2 linked regions of the Ensifer sp. PDNC004 genome follow. The protein of the gene in region 2 binds, or shares a complex with, the protein of the main gene of each other region. Links are inferred from orthologs where the notes say so. Each region holds a gene or a part of one and is shown on either strand. Other genes may lie near its edges.

Evidence for each region.
Region 1: the proteins of uvrA (region 2) and mfd are in contact, whole or in part, in a crystal structure (PDB 4DFC), measured with the Escherichia coli proteins. The link is inferred for Ensifer sp. PDNC004 from one-to-one orthologs.

What each region holds. Positions count from the first base shown.
Region 1 is NZ_CP070353.1:1,109,567-1,118,590, reverse strand. What follows is about bases 1,856-5,863. They hold mfd (transcription-repair coupling factor), read left to right. Parts: upstream 1,856-2,159; coding sequence 2,160-5,663; downstream 5,664-5,863. Other genes in these bases: JVX98_RS13645 (DsbA family oxidoreductase), read right to left, coding at 5,741-5,863; JVX98_RS13655 (succinate dehydrogenase assembly factor 2), read left to right, coding at 1,856-2,152. Also shown: ATP-dependent DNA helicase RecG, read right to left, coding at 1-1,692; more of JVX98_RS13655, read left to right, coding at 1,847-1,855; more of JVX98_RS13645, read right to left, coding at 5,864-6,403; JVX98_RS13640 (extracellular solute-binding protein), read right to left, coding at 6,494-8,308; JVX98_RS13635 (invasion associated locus B family protein), read left to right, coding at 8,581-9,024. UniProt on the Escherichia coli protein: Couples transcription and DNA repair by recognizing RNA polymerase (RNAP) stalled at DNA lesions. Mediates ATP-dependent release of RNAP and its truncated transcript from the DNA, and recruitment of nucleotide excision repair machinery to the damaged site.
Region 2 is NZ_CP070353.1:967,192-975,647, reverse strand. What follows is about bases 3,323-6,762. They hold uvrA (excinuclease ABC subunit UvrA), read right to left. Parts: upstream 6,445-6,762; coding sequence 3,523-6,444; downstream 3,323-3,522. Other genes in these bases: JVX98_RS12640 (single-stranded DNA-binding protein), read left to right, coding at 6,724-6,762; JVX98_RS12650 (N-acetyltransferase), read right to left, coding at 3,323-3,481. Also shown: JVX98_RS12660 (vitamin B12-dependent ribonucleotide reductase), read right to left, coding at 1-1,397; JVX98_RS12655 (DUF72 domain-containing protein), read right to left, coding at 2,183-2,986; more of JVX98_RS12650, read right to left, coding at 3,029-3,322; more of JVX98_RS12640, read left to right, coding at 6,763-7,293; JVX98_RS12635 (MarC family protein), read right to left, coding at 7,404-8,033; gyrA (DNA gyrase subunit A), read left to right, coding at 8,453-8,456. UniProt on the Escherichia coli protein: The UvrABC repair system catalyzes the recognition and processing of DNA lesions. UvrA is an ATPase and a DNA-binding protein. A damage recognition complex composed of 2 UvrA and 2 UvrB subunits scans DNA for abnormalities.

The sequences.
Region 1 (9,024 bases), 140 kb from region 2 along the record:
CATGATCGTCGCGTCCGGCACGTCGACGCCGACTTCGACGACGGTGGTCGCGACCAGCAGGCGGATCTCGCCGTTCTTGAAGGCGAGCATGACGGCGTCTTTCTCCGCGCCGTTCATGCGGCCGTGCACCAGGCCGACATTGTTGCCGAAGCGCTTGGCAAGGCTCTCGTATCGTTCTTCGGCCGACATGACATCGACGGCTTCGGACTCTTCCACGAGCGGGCAGATCCAGTAGGCCTTCTTGCCCTCGCGTAGTGCGGCGTCGAGCCGATCGACGATATCGTCCACGCGTTCCGTTGGGATCGTCACGGTCTGGATCGGCTTTCGTCCGGCGGGCTTTTCGGTGAGCTTCGACACATCCATGTCGCCAAAGGCGGCAAGCACGAGGGTGCGCGGGATGGGCGTTGCGGTCATGACCAGCATATGCGGCGAGATGCCCTTGGCGGTCAGGCGCAGGCGCTGGTGAACGCCGAAGCGATGCTGTTCGTCGACGACGGCCAGCGTCAGCTCCTTGTAGCTCACCGTATCCTGGAAAAGCGCATGCGTGCCAATCACCATCCGGGTCTCACCGGAGGCGATCCGTTCGACAATGGCGTCGCGTTCCTTGCCCTTCGTGCGGCCGGTCAAAACGTCGATGGCGATGCCGGCAGGGGCGGCCATTCTGGCAAGCGTCGCATGGTGCTGGCGTGCGAGGATTTCCGTCGGCGCCATCAGCACCGCCTGCCCGCCGGATTCGACGGCTGCCAGCATGGCCATCAGTGCCACCATCGTCTTGCCGGAGCCGACATCGCCCTGCAGCAGCCGGAGCATGCGGTCCGTCCCGGCCATGTCCTTCAGGATGTCGGCGATTGCCGTCGACTGGCTGTTCGTCAACGAAAAGGGAAGGGCGTCGATGACCGGACGAGAAAGCACGCCGGTCGCGTGAACCGGTACTCCCGCGACCTTGCGCAGGCGCTGGCGAACGAGAGCCAGGGACAATTGACCGGCGAGAAACTCGTCATAGGCAAGGCGGCGGCGGGCGGGGGCCTGCGGATCGAGGTCCGTCGCGTCGCGCGGATCGTGCAGCGCGCGAAAACTCTCGGCCGCGGTGCCGAAACCCTGCTTCGCCAGCAGCGCATCGTCCATCCATTCCGGCATTTCCGGGACGCGGGCGACGGCTGCCTCGATCGACTTACGCAATATCCTTGGTGAAAGTCCTGCCGTCAGCCCGTAAACCGGCTCGACCAGCGGCAGGTTTTCCGCCTCGCTGGCCCGAACCGCATAATCCGGGTGAACCATGGACGGGCGGCCGTTGAACCACTCGACCTTGCCGCTGACGATGACCGTCTCGTCGACCGGCAGCGATTTTTCCAGCCAGTTGCCCTTGACGCGGAAATAGGTGAGCGCCAGTTCCCCGGTCTCGTCATGCAGGAAGACGCGATAGGGCAGGTTGGGCTTGCCGCGCGGCGGCGGCTGGTGGCGATCGACCCGACCAGTGATGGTGACGATCACTCCTTGCGGCGCGTGGGCGATGCCCGGCTGCTGGCGCCGGTCGATCAGCGAATGCGGCGCGTGAAAAACGAGGTCGACTACCCGGCAGTCCTCGATCGTCTCGCGACCGAGCAAACGGGCATAGAGTTCGCCGATCTTCGGGCCGATGCCTGGAAGCGTGTCGAGCGGAGAGAAGAGCGGATCGAGCAGTGTGGGGCGCATGGCGATGAAATTGCGACGATAATTCGGGCTTTGGCAAGGCTGACAATCGGCTATTCAGAGTTTATAGAGCCGTTGACGACAAACCGTACCCCAAAGCCTTGCGCGTTCGTCCGAGTGTGCGGGCGTCATCGCGGGCGGCAGGAAGGAATTTCCCATGACCGGAATATCTCGCACCAGCGCCGATCTCGATCCGCGTCGACGGCGGATCCTGTTTCGCGCCTGGCATCGCGGCATTCGCGAGATGGATCTGATCCTCGGGCAGTTTGCCGAGGCCGAGCTCTCGACGCTTTCTGAAGCACAGCTCGACGAACTCGAGACGATCATGGGCGAGGAAGACAACGATCTCGTCAAGTGGATCATCGGCGAACAGCCGGTGCCGGCTCGCTATCAGACGCAGATGTTTCAGCGCATCGCTGCCTATCGTCCGGATTTCGACAAGCTTCCCGAAGAGATGAAATAGACCGATGATGCTGGCTGGCCTTGATCCGAAGAAGATTGTCGAAGCACAGCGAGAGATCACGATCGGGCCGGTCCCTTCCGGTGCCGAGGCGCTGATCCTCGCCGAGTTGGCCCGTGCAGGCCAGCCGGTCGCCTACATTCTTTCGGACGGCCAGCGGATCGCCGATCTGGAACAGGTCCTCTCATTCGTCGCGCCCGACATTCCGGTGCTGACGCTTCCCGGTTGGGACTGCCTTCCCTATGACCGCGTCTCGCCGAGCGCCGACACCTCGGCACGGCGGCTGGCGGCGCTGAGTGCCTTGATTGCGCACAAGAAGAAGCCGCATGCGGCGATCGTGCTGGTCACGGTCAACGCCGCGCTCCAGAAGATCTCACCGCAGGACGTGATCCAGAGCCTGGCGTTCTCGGCTCGTCCGGGCAATCAGGTGCGCATGGACGACATCGCGCTGCGGCTGGAGCGCAACGGCTTCGAGCGCGTTGCGACCGTGCGCGAGGTTGGCGAATACGCGGTGCGTGGTGGCATCCTCGATGTCTTCGTGCCCGGAAGCGGCGAGCCGCTGCGCCTCGATTTCTTCGGCGACACACTCGAAACCATCCGCTCCTTCGATCCGGCAAGCCAGCGCACCACCGGTCAGGTCCGCTCCCTCGATCTCAATCCTATGAGCGAGGTGTCGCTGACGCCCGAAACGATCAGCCACTTCCGCAAGCACTACCTATCGCTGTTCGGTGCGACGACCCGCGACGACGCGCTTTACCAGGCTGTCTCCGAAGGCCGGCGTTATGCCGGCATGGAGCATTGGCTGCCGCTGTTCTATGACGGGCTGGAGACGGTCTTCGACTATCTCGACGGCTTCCGTATCGTCACCGATCATCTGGCGCGCGAGGCCGCGGCCGAGCGCTCGAAGCTCATTCTCGACTATTATGACGCCCGTCTGGCCTCGGCGTCTCCGGGCAAGGCGCAGGCCACCCAGGGCACGCCCTACAAGCCCGTTCCGCCGGAACTGCTTTATCTGAGCGCGCATGGCTTCAACGCCGGCCTGAGCTCACGCGATGCCATTCGCCTCTCGCCCTTCAACGAGCACGAGGGCGAGGCCCGCCAGGTGATCTCGGTCGATGCGCGCCAGGGCATGCGCTGGGCGAAGTCGGCGGGCGAGGGCGAAGCCGAAAGCGAACGCGTCAACGTCTTCGATCAGGCGGTCAAATACATCGCCGAGCGGCGCTCGAAGGGTGCCAAGGTAGTGATCTCAGGCTGGAGCGAAGGCTCGCTCGACCGCCTGCTCCAGGTGCTTGCCGAACACGGTCTCGGCAACGTCAAGCCGATCAAGGCGCTCGCCGAGGTCAAGTCGCTGAAGCCGGGTGAAGCGGCCGCGGCCGTGCTCAGTATCGAGGCCGGATTCGAGACGGGTGATCTCGTCATCATCGGCGAGCAGGACATCCTGGGCGACCGCATGGTCCGCCGCTCGAAGCGGCGCAAGCGCGGTGCCGACTTCATCGCCGAAGTCGCAGGCCTCGACGAGGGCAGCTATGTCGTGCACGCCGAACACGGCATCGGCCGTTTCGTCGGCCTGCGCACCATTGAGGCGGTCGGCGCGCCCCATGATTGCCTCGAGCTCGTCTATGCCGACGATGCCAAGCTGTTCCTGCCGGTCGAAAACATCGAGCTTCTGTCGCGCTACGGCTCGGAAGGTACCGATGCGATCCTCGACAAGCTCGGCGGCGTTGCCTGGCAGGCGCGCAAGGCCAAGCTCAAGAAGCGGCTGCTCGATATGGCCGGCGGCCTGATCCGCATCGCTGCCGAACGCCATACGCGCCGCGCGCCGGTGCTGGCCGCGCAGGACGGCGTCTATGACGAGTTTGCCGCCCGCTTCCCCTATGACGAGACCGAAGACCAGCTGAACTCGATCGAGGCCGTGCGCGAAGACCTCGGCAGCGGCCGTCCGATGGACCGCCTGGTCTGCGGCGACGTCGGCTTCGGCAAGACCGAAGTGGCGTTGCGCGCAGCCTTCATTGCCGCCATGAACGGCGTGCAGGTGGCGGTCGTCGTGCCGACGACGCTGCTTGCCCGCCAGCATTTCAAGACATTTTCCGAACGCTTCCGCGGCCTGCCGATCCGCATCCAACAGGCATCCCGTCTCGTCGGCTCCAAGGAACTGGCGCTGACGAAGAAGGAAGTGGCCGATGGCAAGACCGATGTCGTCGTCGGCACCCACGCGCTCCTCGGCACGTCGGTCAACTTTGCCAATCTCGGCCTCTTGATCATCGACGAAGAGCAGCACTTCGGCGTCAAGCACAAGGAGCGGCTGAAGGAACTGAAGTCGGACGTCCACGTCTTGACGCTTTCGGCAACGCCGATCCCGCGCACGCTGCAACTGGCGCTGACGGGTGTCCGCGAACTGTCGCTGATCACCACGCCGCCGGTCGACCGCATGGCGGTGCGCACCTTCATCTCGCCTTTCGACGCGCTGGTGATCCGCGAAACGCTGATGCGCGAGCACTATCGCGGCGGCCAGAGCTTCTATGTCTGCCCGCGCTTGAGTGACCTGTCCGAAATCCATGATTTCCTGAAGTCGGACGTTCCGGAGCTGAAGGTGGCGGTTGCCCACGGCCAGATGCCGGCAACCGAGCTCGAAGACATCATGAACGCTTTTTATGACGGGCGTTACGATGTGCTTCTTTCGACGACGATCGTCGAATCCGGTCTCGACGTGCCGACGGCCAACACGCTGATCGTACACCGCGCCGATATGTTCGGTCTTGCCCAGCTCTACCAGCTTCGCGGCCGCGTCGGCCGCTCGAAGGTGCGCGCCTTCGCGCTGTTCACGCTGCCGGTCAACAAGACGCTGACGGGTATGGCAGAGCGCCGGCTGAAGGTGCTGCAATCGCTGGATACGCTTGGCGCCGGCTTCCAGCTGGCGAGCCACGACCTCGATATCCGCGGCGCCGGAAACCTGCTGGGCGAAGAACAGTCGGGCCATATCAAGGAAGTCGGCTTCGAGCTTTACCAGCAGATGCTCGAGGAAGCGGTCGCCGAACTCAAGGGCGAGGAAGAGATCCACGACACCGGCTGGTCGCCGCAGATTTCGGTCGGAACGCCGGTCATGATCCCGGAACACTACGTGCCGGACCTGCATCTGAGGCTCGGTCTCTATCGCCGCCTCGGCGAACTGACGGACCTCAAGGAGATCGACGGTTTCGGCGCCGAGATGATCGACCGCTTCGGCCCGCTGCCGATCGAGGTCCAGCACCTGTTGAAGATCGTCTACATCAAGTCGCTCTGCCGCACGGCAAATGTCGAGAAGCTCGATGCCGGCCCGAAGGGCGTCGTCGTGCAGTTCCGCAACAAGGAATTCCCGAACCCGGCGGCACTCGTCGGCTACATCGCTAAGCAGGGCACGCTTTCGAAGATCCGGCCCGACCAAAGCATCTTCTTCCAGCGCGAACTGCCAACACCGGAAAAGCGCCTGTCGGGTGCAGCAATGGTGATGACCCAGCTCGCCGGCCTGGCGAAGTAACAAAAAACCGTACTGCCGCGTGGTGCGGCAGTACGGTCAGGTCTGTCGAAGCAGATCTGTTTCGGCTCGCCGCGCGATCAGTTCGGCTTGCCGCTCGCCTTCATCTCGGCGATTTCACGTACCGCATTGGTCAAGACGTCGACCGATTGGGCGCCCATCACCGCATATTGTCCTTCGAGGATAAAGCAGGGGACACCGGTCACGCCCATTTCGCGGGCCATGCCGACCTCCTCCTTGACCGCGTCCTTGTCGGCATCGGAACCAAGCAGTGCTGCAATGACGGGGCGGTCGAGGCCGGCCTGCTCGGCAATATCGAGAAGCACGGCGTGGTCGCCGACATTTCGGCCTTCTTCGAAATTGGCCTTGAACAGCAGGCCGACGACGGCCGACTGCGCTTGCTCGCCGTTGGTTGCGGCCCAGCGGACAAGCCGATGAGCGTCAAGCGTGTTCGGGCTGATCTTCACCGCATCGAAATCGAAGGCGATGCCGTCGGCATTGCCGAGTTCGCGCAGCGTGTCGTGAGCGCGGTCGACGGCCGCCTGGCCGCCGAGCTTCTCGGCAAGATGCCGCTTGTGATCGATCCCCTCGGGCGGCAGGTCTGGATTGAGCTGGTAGGGGCGCCAGTTGACCGTGACAAGCACGTCCGGAACGTTGGCAATCGCCTGGTCGAGCCGAGCCTTGCCGAGATAGCACCAGGGACAAACGACGTCCGAGACGATATCGATGCTGACGGTTTGCATGGTGTGGGCGCCTTTCCTTTTTCCGGTATGACGGCGAGATAAGCCGGTTTGGCCCGGCTTTCAATGCGTTACCAAAAGGGAACCGACCCTCTATTGCGCGTCTTGATCCCACCAGGTCGGAAGCTGGTAGCCGTAGAGCGGCATCACGTCCGGCCGGCCTATATGCTTGCGCCGCGCCACCCACTGGGCGTCGAGGTGGTAGAGCGGCACCAGGTAGGAGTTGTTGACGAGCAACCGGTCATGCGCGCGCACGGCCGCCGTGAAATCTTCGCTCGTGCGGGCCTGCAGGATGTTGTTGACCATCCGATCGACGTCCTTGTCGGCGACGCCAGCGAAGTTGTCGCTGCCTTGTCGGTCGCGCGCCTGCGAGGTCCAGCGCCCGGCCTGCTCGATGCCGGGTGACAGCGTCGAGGGGAAGGATTTGATGATCACGTCGTAATCGAAGGACTGGCTGCGCTGCTGGTACTGCGAATCGTCGACGGTACGCACGGTCGCCTGGATGCCGAGAGGGGCGAGAAACCGCTGGTAGGCGAGCGCAATTTTTTCCTGGCCGGCATTCTGGCTCATGATCTCGAAGGCAAGCGGCTTGCCCTGCGGATCGACCATCTTGCCGTCCTTGATCTGATAGCCGGCCTCGCGCATCAATGAGACGGCGACACGCAGCACGTTACGGTCGCGGCCGGACGCGTCGGTCACCGGCAGGCGGTAGGTGCCGTCGAGGATCGCCGGGTTGATTCGATCGCGGGCGTCGCCGATCAGGCCGAGTTCTCGGTCGTCGGCCGGTGCGCCGAGAAAGCTCAGCGTCGAGTTCTGCCAGTAGCTCTGGGTGCGCGTATAGGCGCTGTCGAAGAGGTTCTTGTTGACCCACTCGAAGTCGAACACCAGCGCCAGACCTTGGCGGAGCTTCAGATTGTCGAACATCGGCCGGCGGGTATTGAAGACAATGCCAAGCATGCCCGACGGCGTCTTTGGCGTGAAGGTTTCCTTGACGACGTCGCCGGAGCGAACGGCCGGGAAATCGTAGCCGCGCGCCCATTTGGTGGCGCTGCCTTCGGGATAGATGTCGATCTCGCCCTTCTTGAAGGCTTCGAACAACGAGTTCTCCTGGAGGAAATACTCAACAGAGATCTCGTCGTAATTGTCTTGGCCGACCTTCGAGGGCAGGTCCTTCGCCCAATAGTCCGGGTTTCGCTTGTAGACGATGCGCTCGCCCGGCTTCACCTCGGCCACGCGATAGGGGCCGGAGCCGAGCGGCGGCTTCAGCGTCGTCTGGTCAAAGGTCGCGAGGTCGATGGCATGTTTCGGCAGCACTGGCGACAGGCCGAGCAGAAGCGGCAGCTCACGGTCGGCATCCTCGGTGAAGGTGAAACGCACGCTACGCTCGCCGACTTTCTCGAGTTTCGCCACCTTGGCCATGCGGTTGCTGAAGGGGACACGTCCCTTGTCGCGCAGCAGCTCGAAGCTGAAGATCACGTCCTCGGCGGTCACCGGCTGCCCGTCGGCCCAGCGGGCCTTCGGGTTGAGATTGAACTGGATGAAGGTCCGGTCGTCGTCCCACTCCACGGTTTCGGCGAGCAGGCCGTACATGGTGAAGGCTTCGTCGCGCGAGCGCTGCATCAGCGATTCGTAGACGAGGTTGCCGTATTCCGGATCCCACATGCCGCGCGCGGTCGTTCGCATGCTCTTCAGGATGAAGGGATTGAGGCTGTCGAAGCTGCCGACGACGCCGTAGGAGATCTTTCCACCCTTTTTTACGTCCGGATTGACGTAGGGAAAGTTCTTGAAATCGGCAGGCAGCGCCGGCTCTCCGTGCATGGCAATCGCATGGACAGGAGCGGCTGCCGCAGGAGCGCCGAATGAAGTGGTGGTCAGGATCAGCGCCAGACCGGAAAGAATTGCACGCAAGGTCACCTCCCGTGAGGGGTATCAACAGGCCGATTCCCCGAACGTTACCAATGCCGACGGATGAATCCAACCGATCCGCGGTCCAAATTCCGCCCAGTATGAAGTCAAAAAATGACAGGAAACACTGGATAATCGAAGCGAGCCAATGTAACAGGTGTTTCCGGAAACGGGGTCATGCATTTGCCTTATTTGGCCAACAGGACAACGGCGGCTGACGATACTCACCTGCGGAACAACTGTTCCGTTACCGGATTTCAGGAGACGGAATCACAATGATGTTCAAGTCGAATATTGCAAAACGTTCGGGCATGGCAGCGCTGGCGCTCACTGTAGCTGCTGCGGGCGTTCCGAGCGTTGCGTCTGCACAGCAGGCTGGCGGCAAGCCGCCGCAGGGCTGGTTCAAGGTTTGCACCAAGCAGGAAGACAACGATGTCTGCATCGTGCAGAACCTGCTGACCGCCAACAACGGCCAGCTCGTGACCGCTGTCGGCCTCATCACCGTTTCCGGCAAGGTCAACCGCAAGATCATGCAGGTTTCGGTACCGTCGGCGCGCCTCATCCCGACCGGCGTTCAGATGCAGATCGACGGCGGCAAGCCGGTCAAGCTCGACTACGCCATCTGCATGCCCGACAAGTGCGTTGCCGAAGCGCCGCTTTCCGACCAGCTGATCGCCAGCCTGAAGAAGGGCAATGAGGTCGTCTTCACCTCGGTCAAC
Region 2 (8,456 bases):
GCGGGGCTCGTGTGCCAGTCGTTCATCGTCGTGTTGAAGTGCAGGCCCGGATCGGCCGACGCCCAGGCGGCGTAGGAGATCGATTCCCAGAGGTCGCGTGCCTTCAGCGTCTTCATGACGCGGCCGTCCTTGCGGGCGGTCAGGTGCCAATCGCCATCGGTTTCGACGGCGCGCAGGAAGTCGTCCTTGATCGAGACCGAGTTGTTGGAATTCTGGCCTGAAACCGTGAGGTAGGCTTCCGAATCCCAGTCGGTGTCGTAGGTCTTGAACTCGAGGTCCTTGTAGCCCTGCTTGGCGAACTGGATGACGCGCTGGACGTAGTTTTCCGGAACCAGCGCCTGCTTGGCGGCGCGGATCTCGCGCTTCAGCGCCGGGTTCTGCTTCGGATCATAGCAGGCGTCGTCCGTGCCTTCGCAGTTGACGCAGGCCTTCATGATCGCCTTCAGATGCTTGGCGACGACCTTGGAACCGGTGACGAGCGCAGCAACCTTCTGCTCTTCCTTGACCTTCCAGTTGATGTATTCCTCGATATCCGGATGGTCGATGTCGACGACGACCATCTTGGCGGCGCGGCGGGTGGTGCCGCCCGACTTGATCGCGCCGGCGGCGCGGTCGCCGATCTTCAGGAACGACATCAGGCCGGAGGACTTGCCGCCGCCCGAAAGTTTTTCGCCTTCGCTGCGCAGATAGGAGAAGTTGGAGCCGGTGCCGGAGCCGTACTTGAACAGGCGCGCTTCACGCACCCAGAGATCCATGATGCCGCCTTCGTTGACAAGATCGTCACCGACCGACTGGATGAAGCAGGCATGCGGCTGCGGGTGCTCGTAAGCCGACTTCGACTTCGTCAGCTTGCCGGTGAAGGGGTCGACATAGAAGTGGCCCTGGCCGGGGCCGTCGATGCCATAGGCCCAATGCAGGCCGGTGTTGAACCATTGCGGCGAGTTCGGCGCGACGCGCTGCGTGGCGAGCATGTAGGCAAGTTCGTCTTGGAAGGCGGAGGCGTCTTCCTCGGTATCGAAGTAGCCGCCCTTCCAGCCCCAATAGGCCCAGGTGCCGGCCAAGCGATCGAAGACCTGACGGGCATCGGTTTCGGAACCGTATTGCTCATCCTTCGGCAGCGCCTTCAGCGCATCCGTGTCGGGAACCGCGCGCCAGAGGAAGGAGGGGACATCGTTCTCCTCGACGCGCTTCATCTTGGCGGGAACGCCGGCCTTGCGGAAATACTTCTGCGCGAGAATGTCGGCGGCAACCTGGCTGAACTGAGCCGGTACGTCGATATCGGCAAGGCGGAAAACGATCGAACCATCGGGGTTCTTGATTTCACTCGTAGCCTTGCGGAATTCGATCTCCGCATAGGCGGATTGCCCGGCTTTCGTGAAACGACGTTCGATCTTCATTGTCCCTGGTCCTTCGTGTTGCCTAGCGCCCGCCACAGGCGCAATTGTCCCCGCCCGGCCGCGAGGGGCATCCCGCAGCCAGTCTCAGCTTCCGTCCTTGGAGAGAAACCCATAACTGGGTGACCCTGTATCTTGTGAGATAGGCTGGCTGCAAATACTAAATATAGTATCAACAACTTCTTCAAGCCAGCCAAATATTGCCCCGGTGGACCCGAAAAATCGCACAGAAATCCTCAGGGCGACCCCATGGTGAAATCCATGACTGCCGCCTTTCAGAACCGCCGATTTTGGGAGAGGAACCGGGACTTGAACAATCCGGTCCGCCGCCGTTGCAACGTGAAATCCATTAACCGTGAATCGTCCGGGGGCGTCAAGGGGTGGTTTGTGACGGAAGTTTGAGCCCTAGATGTTGTGTGGGTCAGCTGTGGAAAACGGGGACATCGGCCAATGCCATGAAAATCAGGCACTTCCGGAGGTTGCCTGTGAGACTGACGCAACGGTCGGCGCCCAAACGAAATTTTGACGGGTAAAAACCCGCATAAAAAGTGTCCCTTACGGCAGGCTCGGTTGCATCAGTGAAAGTGATATGGGGTGGGGCAGTGATTCGTTTATTAACGGTCCCGTAAGCACCGGTATCTGTTCGCAGCCGACGTCGGCGCAGCCCGCGGGAGGAGATCATCGACGCCCTGCGACAGGCCTGGGACTAAAGCGAGTGGTATGGTTCGCGGGCGCCGATGCGCTCCAAGCGGGCCAGACGCGTCTGCGCGCAATCTGGCCCGCTGATGTCAGTCGACGCGCTTTTGCAGCTCGCGTGCGCCGTTCGGTGCATTCACCTTGCCCTCGGTGATGAAGTAGGCGAACACGTCGCGCGGTTCCTTCTTGGCCTTGCGATCAGGCGCACTTTTCTCAAGGCCGCTCGGCTCGTCGCCGGCTGCAAACGCCTTGGCGCGATCGGCCCAGAGGTCGAGCTTGTCGGCGGCATAGCAGGTCTTGATCTCGTCGCTGCCCTTCTGCAGGCGGAGATAGACGAAATCGGCGGTGACATCGGCGATCATCGGATAGTCAGCATGCTCGGCGAGCACGACGGCGACGCCGTATTTCTCCAGCAGCGAGACAAAATCCGGAGACTGGAAGGTCGGATTGCGGACCTCGACCACATGGCGCAGTGGCAAGCCGTCCTGTTTCTCCGGCAGAAGCTTCAAAAAGCCTTCGAAATCGTCGGGCTCGAACTTCTTCGTCGGCGCGAACTGCCAGAGGATGGGGCCGAGATGGGGGCCAAGCTCGGTCAGTCCCTGCGTCAGGAAACGCTCCATGGATTCGCCGGCTTCCGACAGAACCTTGCGGTTGGTGACGAAGCGGCTCGCCTTCAGGGAGAAGATGAAATCATCGGGCACCTCCGACGCCCACTTGGCGAAGGTCGCAGGCTTCTGCGACGAGTAATAAGTGCCGTTCACCTCGATCGCCCGAAGCTCTTTGCCGGCAAATTCAAGCTGCCGCTTCTTTGCCAGCGTGTCGGGATAGAAGGTGCCTTCCCAGGGCTCGAAGGTCCAGCCGCCGATACCAACGCGGATCTTTCCGGATTTTGCCATGCCATCCTCCTCAACGACGGCCATCGCTTGACCGCCTACTTTTTACTCTTTGATCGATTTCGTCATGTCCACGAGTGTCCACCCTGGACGATAGGGATTGGGTCGGCGACCCGTTTCTTGAAATCCATAGGCGCGATAGAGCGCAATGTTTCGCTCCATGCGTGAATTGGTGTAGAGCCGCACCTCCGGCAAGCCCCACTCGGCCGCCTTGGCATCCACGAAGCGCAGCAATTCGATACCGAGCCCCTGGCGCTGATAGGCCGGGGCAACCGCCAGGCTGAAGATCATAAGGTGATCGGCGTGCCGTTCGACAACGGCAAGCGCCGAGACAGCCTCATTTCGCTCCCGAAGCCAGACTTCGCCACGAAGGATACGAGGCGCGTAGTCTTCGGTGACCGGGAGCGGCGGCCCACCAAGCAGCGCCTGATAGGGCTCATAGGCCGCCTCCGTCACGCTCTGCACGGCGGCCAGATCTTTGAGACGAGCAGGCCGCATCATGCCAACACTCCTGAAGCGCGCCGACCAGTTCGGCGAACCTACTCCGCCGCTTCGACCTTCTTCATCGGCCGGCGCTCCAGCAGCTCCTTCAGGAACTGGCCGGTATAGGACCGCTTCTCTTTCACGATGTCTTCCGGCGTGCCCTTGGCGATGACCTCGCCGCCGCCGTCGCCGCCTTCAGGGCCGAAGTCGATCACCCAGTCGGCGGTCTTGATGACTTCCAGATTGTGCTCGATGACGACGACCGAATTGCCCTGGTTGACCAGCTCATGCAAGACTTCAAGAAGCTTGGCTACATCGTGGAAATGCAAGCCGGTGGTCGGCTCGTCGAGGATATAGAGCGTGCGGCCGGTCGAGCGCTTCGACAGTTCCTTGGCAAGCTTGACGCGCTGGGCTTCACCGCCCGAAAGCGTGTTGGCCTGCTGGCCGACCTTGATATAGCCGAGACCGACCTGGTTGAGCGTGACGAGCTTGTCGCGCACCGAGGGAACGGCGGCGAAGAAGTCGACGCCTTCTTCGACGGTCATGTCGAGCACGTCGGCGATCGACTTGCCCTTGAAATGCACATCGAGCGTTTCGCGGTTGTAGCGCTTGCCATGGCAGACGTCGCAGGTGACGTAGACATCCGGCAGGAAGTGCATCTCGATCTTGATGACGCCGTCGCCCTGGCAGGCCTCGCAGCGGCCGCCCTTGACGTTGAAGGAGAAACGGCCCGGCTGATAGCCGCGCGCCTTGGCCTCCGGCAGGCCGGCGAACCAGTCGCGGATCGGCGTGAAGGCGCCGGTATAGGTCGCCGGGTTCGAGCGCGGCGTACGGCCGATCGGCGACTGGTCGATGTCGATCACCTTGTCGATATGCTCGAAGCCATCGATGCGGTCGTGCTCGGCCGGGTTTTCGCGCGCGCCCATGATGCGGCGGGCGGCGGCCTTGTAAAGCGTCTCGATCAGGAAGGTCGACTTGCCGCCGCCGGAGACGCCGGTAACCGCGGTGAAGACGCCGAGCGGGATCGAGGCGGTGACGTTCTTCAGGTTGTTGGCGCGGGCGCCGACAACGGTGATTTCCTTTTTCTTCTTCGGCTTGCGGCGTTCGGAGGGAACGGCGACCGAAAGCTCGCCGGACAGATATTTGCCGGTCAGCGATTTCGGATTGGCCATGATGTCCGACGGCGACCCTTGTGCGATGACCTCGCCGCCGTGGATGCCGGCAGCCGGGCCGATATCGACGACGTAGTCGGATGTCAGGATCGCGTCTTCATCATGCTCGACGACGATCACCGTGTTGCCGATGTCGCGCAGATGCCGAAGCGTGTCGAGCAGGCGGGCGTTGTCGCGTTGATGCAAGCCGATCGACGGCTCGTCGAGCACGTAAAGAACGCCTGTCAGCCCCGAGCCGATCTGCGAGGCCAGCCGGATGCGCTGGCTTTCACCGCCTGAAAGCGTTCCGGAATTGCGCGACAGGCTCAGATACTCAAGACCGACATCGTTGAGGAAGCGCAGCCTGTCGCGGATTTCCTTCAGGATGCGGACGGCGATTTCGTTCTGCTTGGCATTCAGACGTTCCGGCAGGGCCTCGAACCAGTCACGGGCGATGCGGATCGACATCTCGGTCACCTGACCGATATGCAGCTTGTCGATCTTGACCGCCAGCGCTTCCGGCTTCAGGCGGAAACCGGCGCAGGCCGGGCAGGGCGCAGCCGACATATAGCGCTCGATCTCCTCGCGCGCCCAGGCGCTGTCGGTTTCCTTCCAGCGGCGCTCGAGGTTGGGCACGATGCCCTCGAAGTTCTTGGTGGTGTTGTAGGAGCGGGCGCCATCCTCATAATGGAAGACGATCTTTTCTTCCGTTCCGTGCAGGATCGCGTTCTGCGCCGCAGCGGACAGCTCGTTCCAGCGGCTACCGAGCTTGAAGCCGAAGACCTTGCCGAGCGCTTCCAGAGTCTGGTTGTAGTAGGGCGACGAGGATTTCGCCCAGGGCGCAATTGCGCCGTCGCGCAGCGTCCGATGCTCTTCCGGCACGATCAGCGCCGTGTCGATCTTCTGCTGGCTGCCGAGACCGTCGCAGGTCGGGCAGGCGCCGAAGGGATTGTTGAACGAGAACAGCCGCGGCTCGATCTCGGAAATGGTGAAGCCGGAAACCGGGCAGGCGAACTTCTCCGAAAACAGCACGCGCTCGTGGGTTTCGTTCAGCGACTTGTTGGCCGAACCGCCAGCGGCGGTTTCTTCTGGCGGTAACGGCTTGTCGGCGAATTCGGCCACGGCAAGGCCATCGGCGAGCGTCAGGCAGGTCTCAAGGCTGTCGGCAAGGCGCGAGGCGAGGTCGGGGCGGACGACGACGCGGTCGACGACGACGTCGATGTCATGCTTATACTTCTTGTCGAGTGCCGGAACTTCGGCGATTTCGTAGAAGGTGCCGTCGACCTTGACACGCTGAAAGCCCTTCTTCATCAGCTCGGCGAGTTCCTTCTTGTACTCGCCCTTGCGGCCACGCACGAGCGGCGCAAGGATATAAAGACGCGTGCCTTCGCCGAATTCGAGCACCCGGTCGACCATCTGGCTGACCGTCTGGCTTTCGATCGGCAGACCCGTCGCCGGCGAATAGGGAACGCCCACGCGCGCAAAGAGCAGGCGCATATAGTCGTAGATTTCGGTGACCGTACCGACCGTCGAGCGCGGGTTGCGCGAGGTCGTCTTCTGCTCGATCGAGATTGCTGGCGACAGGCCGTCGATCTGGTCGACATCCGGCTTCTGCATCATCTCGAGGAACTGGCGCGCATAGGCCGAAAGGCTTTCGACATAACGGCGCTGGCCTTCGGCATAGATCGTATCGAAGGCAAGCGACGATTTGCCCGAGCCGGAAAGGCCGGTCATCACGATCAGCTTGTTGCGCGGCAGATCGAGGTCGATGCCTTTCAGATTGTGCTCGCGCGCACCACGAATGGAGATGGTCTTGAGTTCACTCATCGGAAGCCAGCTTTTGCATGTCGGTTGAAAGCCCCCTATGTAATGACGCTAACGCCCATGTCGAGGCGCAATCGGCAAAACAGGCGGCCAATTCGAGTCGGTTGACAGGATCATAGTCAAATACTAGAACAAATAAAGAACAAATCGCCCATAAAACGACCAAAACTGTTGTGGATTATGTGTGAGGCGGGGCGTATCGACGGGTTCAGACCGCTAAGATGCGCGCTCTTGAAATTCCAAGCCGGGCCGACGGTCCGGTGAAACCACGGGAAAAGCAACATGGCTGGAAGCGTCAACAAGGTGATCTTGATCGGAAATGTCGGGGCAGACCCGGAAATCCGGCGCACGCAGGACGGCCGGCCGATCGCCAACCTGCGCATCGCAACCTCGGAAACCTGGCGCGACCGCAACAGCGGCGAGCGCAAGGAAAAGACGGAGTGGCACCAGGTGGTGGTGTTCAACGAAGGCCTCTGCAAGGTCGTCGAGCAGTACGTCAAGAAGGGCGCCAAGCTCTATATCGAAGGCGCGCTGCAGACCCGCAAGTGGCAGGACCAGAACGGCAATGACCGCTATTCGACCGAAGTGGTCCTGCAGGGCTTCAACTCGACGCTGACCATGCTTGACGGCCGCGGCGAAGGCGGCGGCTCCGGTGTAAGCCGTGGCGGCGGCGGTGGAGCCGGTGACTTCGGCGGCGGCGGCAACTATGGCGGCGGCGGTTACGACGATTACGACCAGCCGCGCCAGTCCTCCGGCGGTGGCCGTTCGGGCGGTGGCCAGGGTGGTCAAGGCGGTCAAGGCGGCCAGGGTGGTGGCTTCTCGCGCGATATGGACGACGATATTCCGTTCTGATCGCAAGCGGATCCTTTTGACGAAAAACGCCACGTCCCAAGGACGTGGCGTTTTTTGTTTCCGGTCTTTGTCGACGGCGTCGGGCGAAGAATGCGCGCGGCCGTCCGACCTCAGCTCGCCATCGCGGATTTGACGCCGTCGACGACGAACTGCACGGCGAGTGCCGCCAGGATCACACCGAGCAGGCGGGTGAGGATGGCGCGACCGGTGACGCCGAGAAAGCGGTCGATGCGCTCGGCGATGACGAGCGCCATGAACAGGCTGACGATCGACAGCGCGATGACGATGATGAGCTGGGTACGCTCGACGGCGGTCGGGAACGATCCGGCAAGCAGGATGGTCGCCGAGATCGCACCGGGACCGGCAATCAGTGGCAGGGCGAGTGGGAAGACCGCGATGTTGTGGATGTGATCCTTGACCGTCGCGTTCTCGCCGGTCTTTTCCTTGCGCTCCTGCCGCTTCTCGAAAATCATCTCGAACGAGATCCAGAAGAGCAGCAGGCCGCCGGCGATGCGGAAGGCGCCGATCGAGATGCCGAGCAGGCCGAGGATACTGTTGCCGAAGAGTGCGAAGGCCGCGAGAATGAAGAAGGCGATCAGCGAGCCGCGCGTGGCCACCTGAAAGCGCTCCTGGCGGCTGAGCCCGACCGTGAGGCTTAGGAAGATCGGCGCAAGGCCGGGCGGATCGAGCGTGACGAGAAGCGTTGTAAGCGCATTGACCAGCAGATCGACATTGAACATCCGTTTCCCCTTCCGGATTTCGCCCCGGGTTTTCCCGGTGGCATGAGGTATTGTTAGGCAAGCGGCGCTGGCTTGGGAAGGGGGCGACAAACAAAGTCTCAGCAAGGGCTTAATGAGCAATCGCTGCGCCCAGGTGGGGCGCAACGGGCGCCGTGGACGTCATTGGCGGCCAGGCTCTTCCGATTTCGCGCGCCATGCCCTACAAAAGCCTGCTCCGGCGGCAAAAGACTGTTCACAACTGCCGTGCGGCTCATCGGTTCCTGCTGGGATAACCGCGTGAATCGCACAGCGAATCAAGGCATTACAAGGACATCTTCACAGTCCGGCGGGCAAGTGGCGCCAAAGGCCGCAAATTGGCGCTTCCGATGGCAATCCGCTATAAATATCCGACTGATTCTGAACAAAGATCGTGATCACCATTGA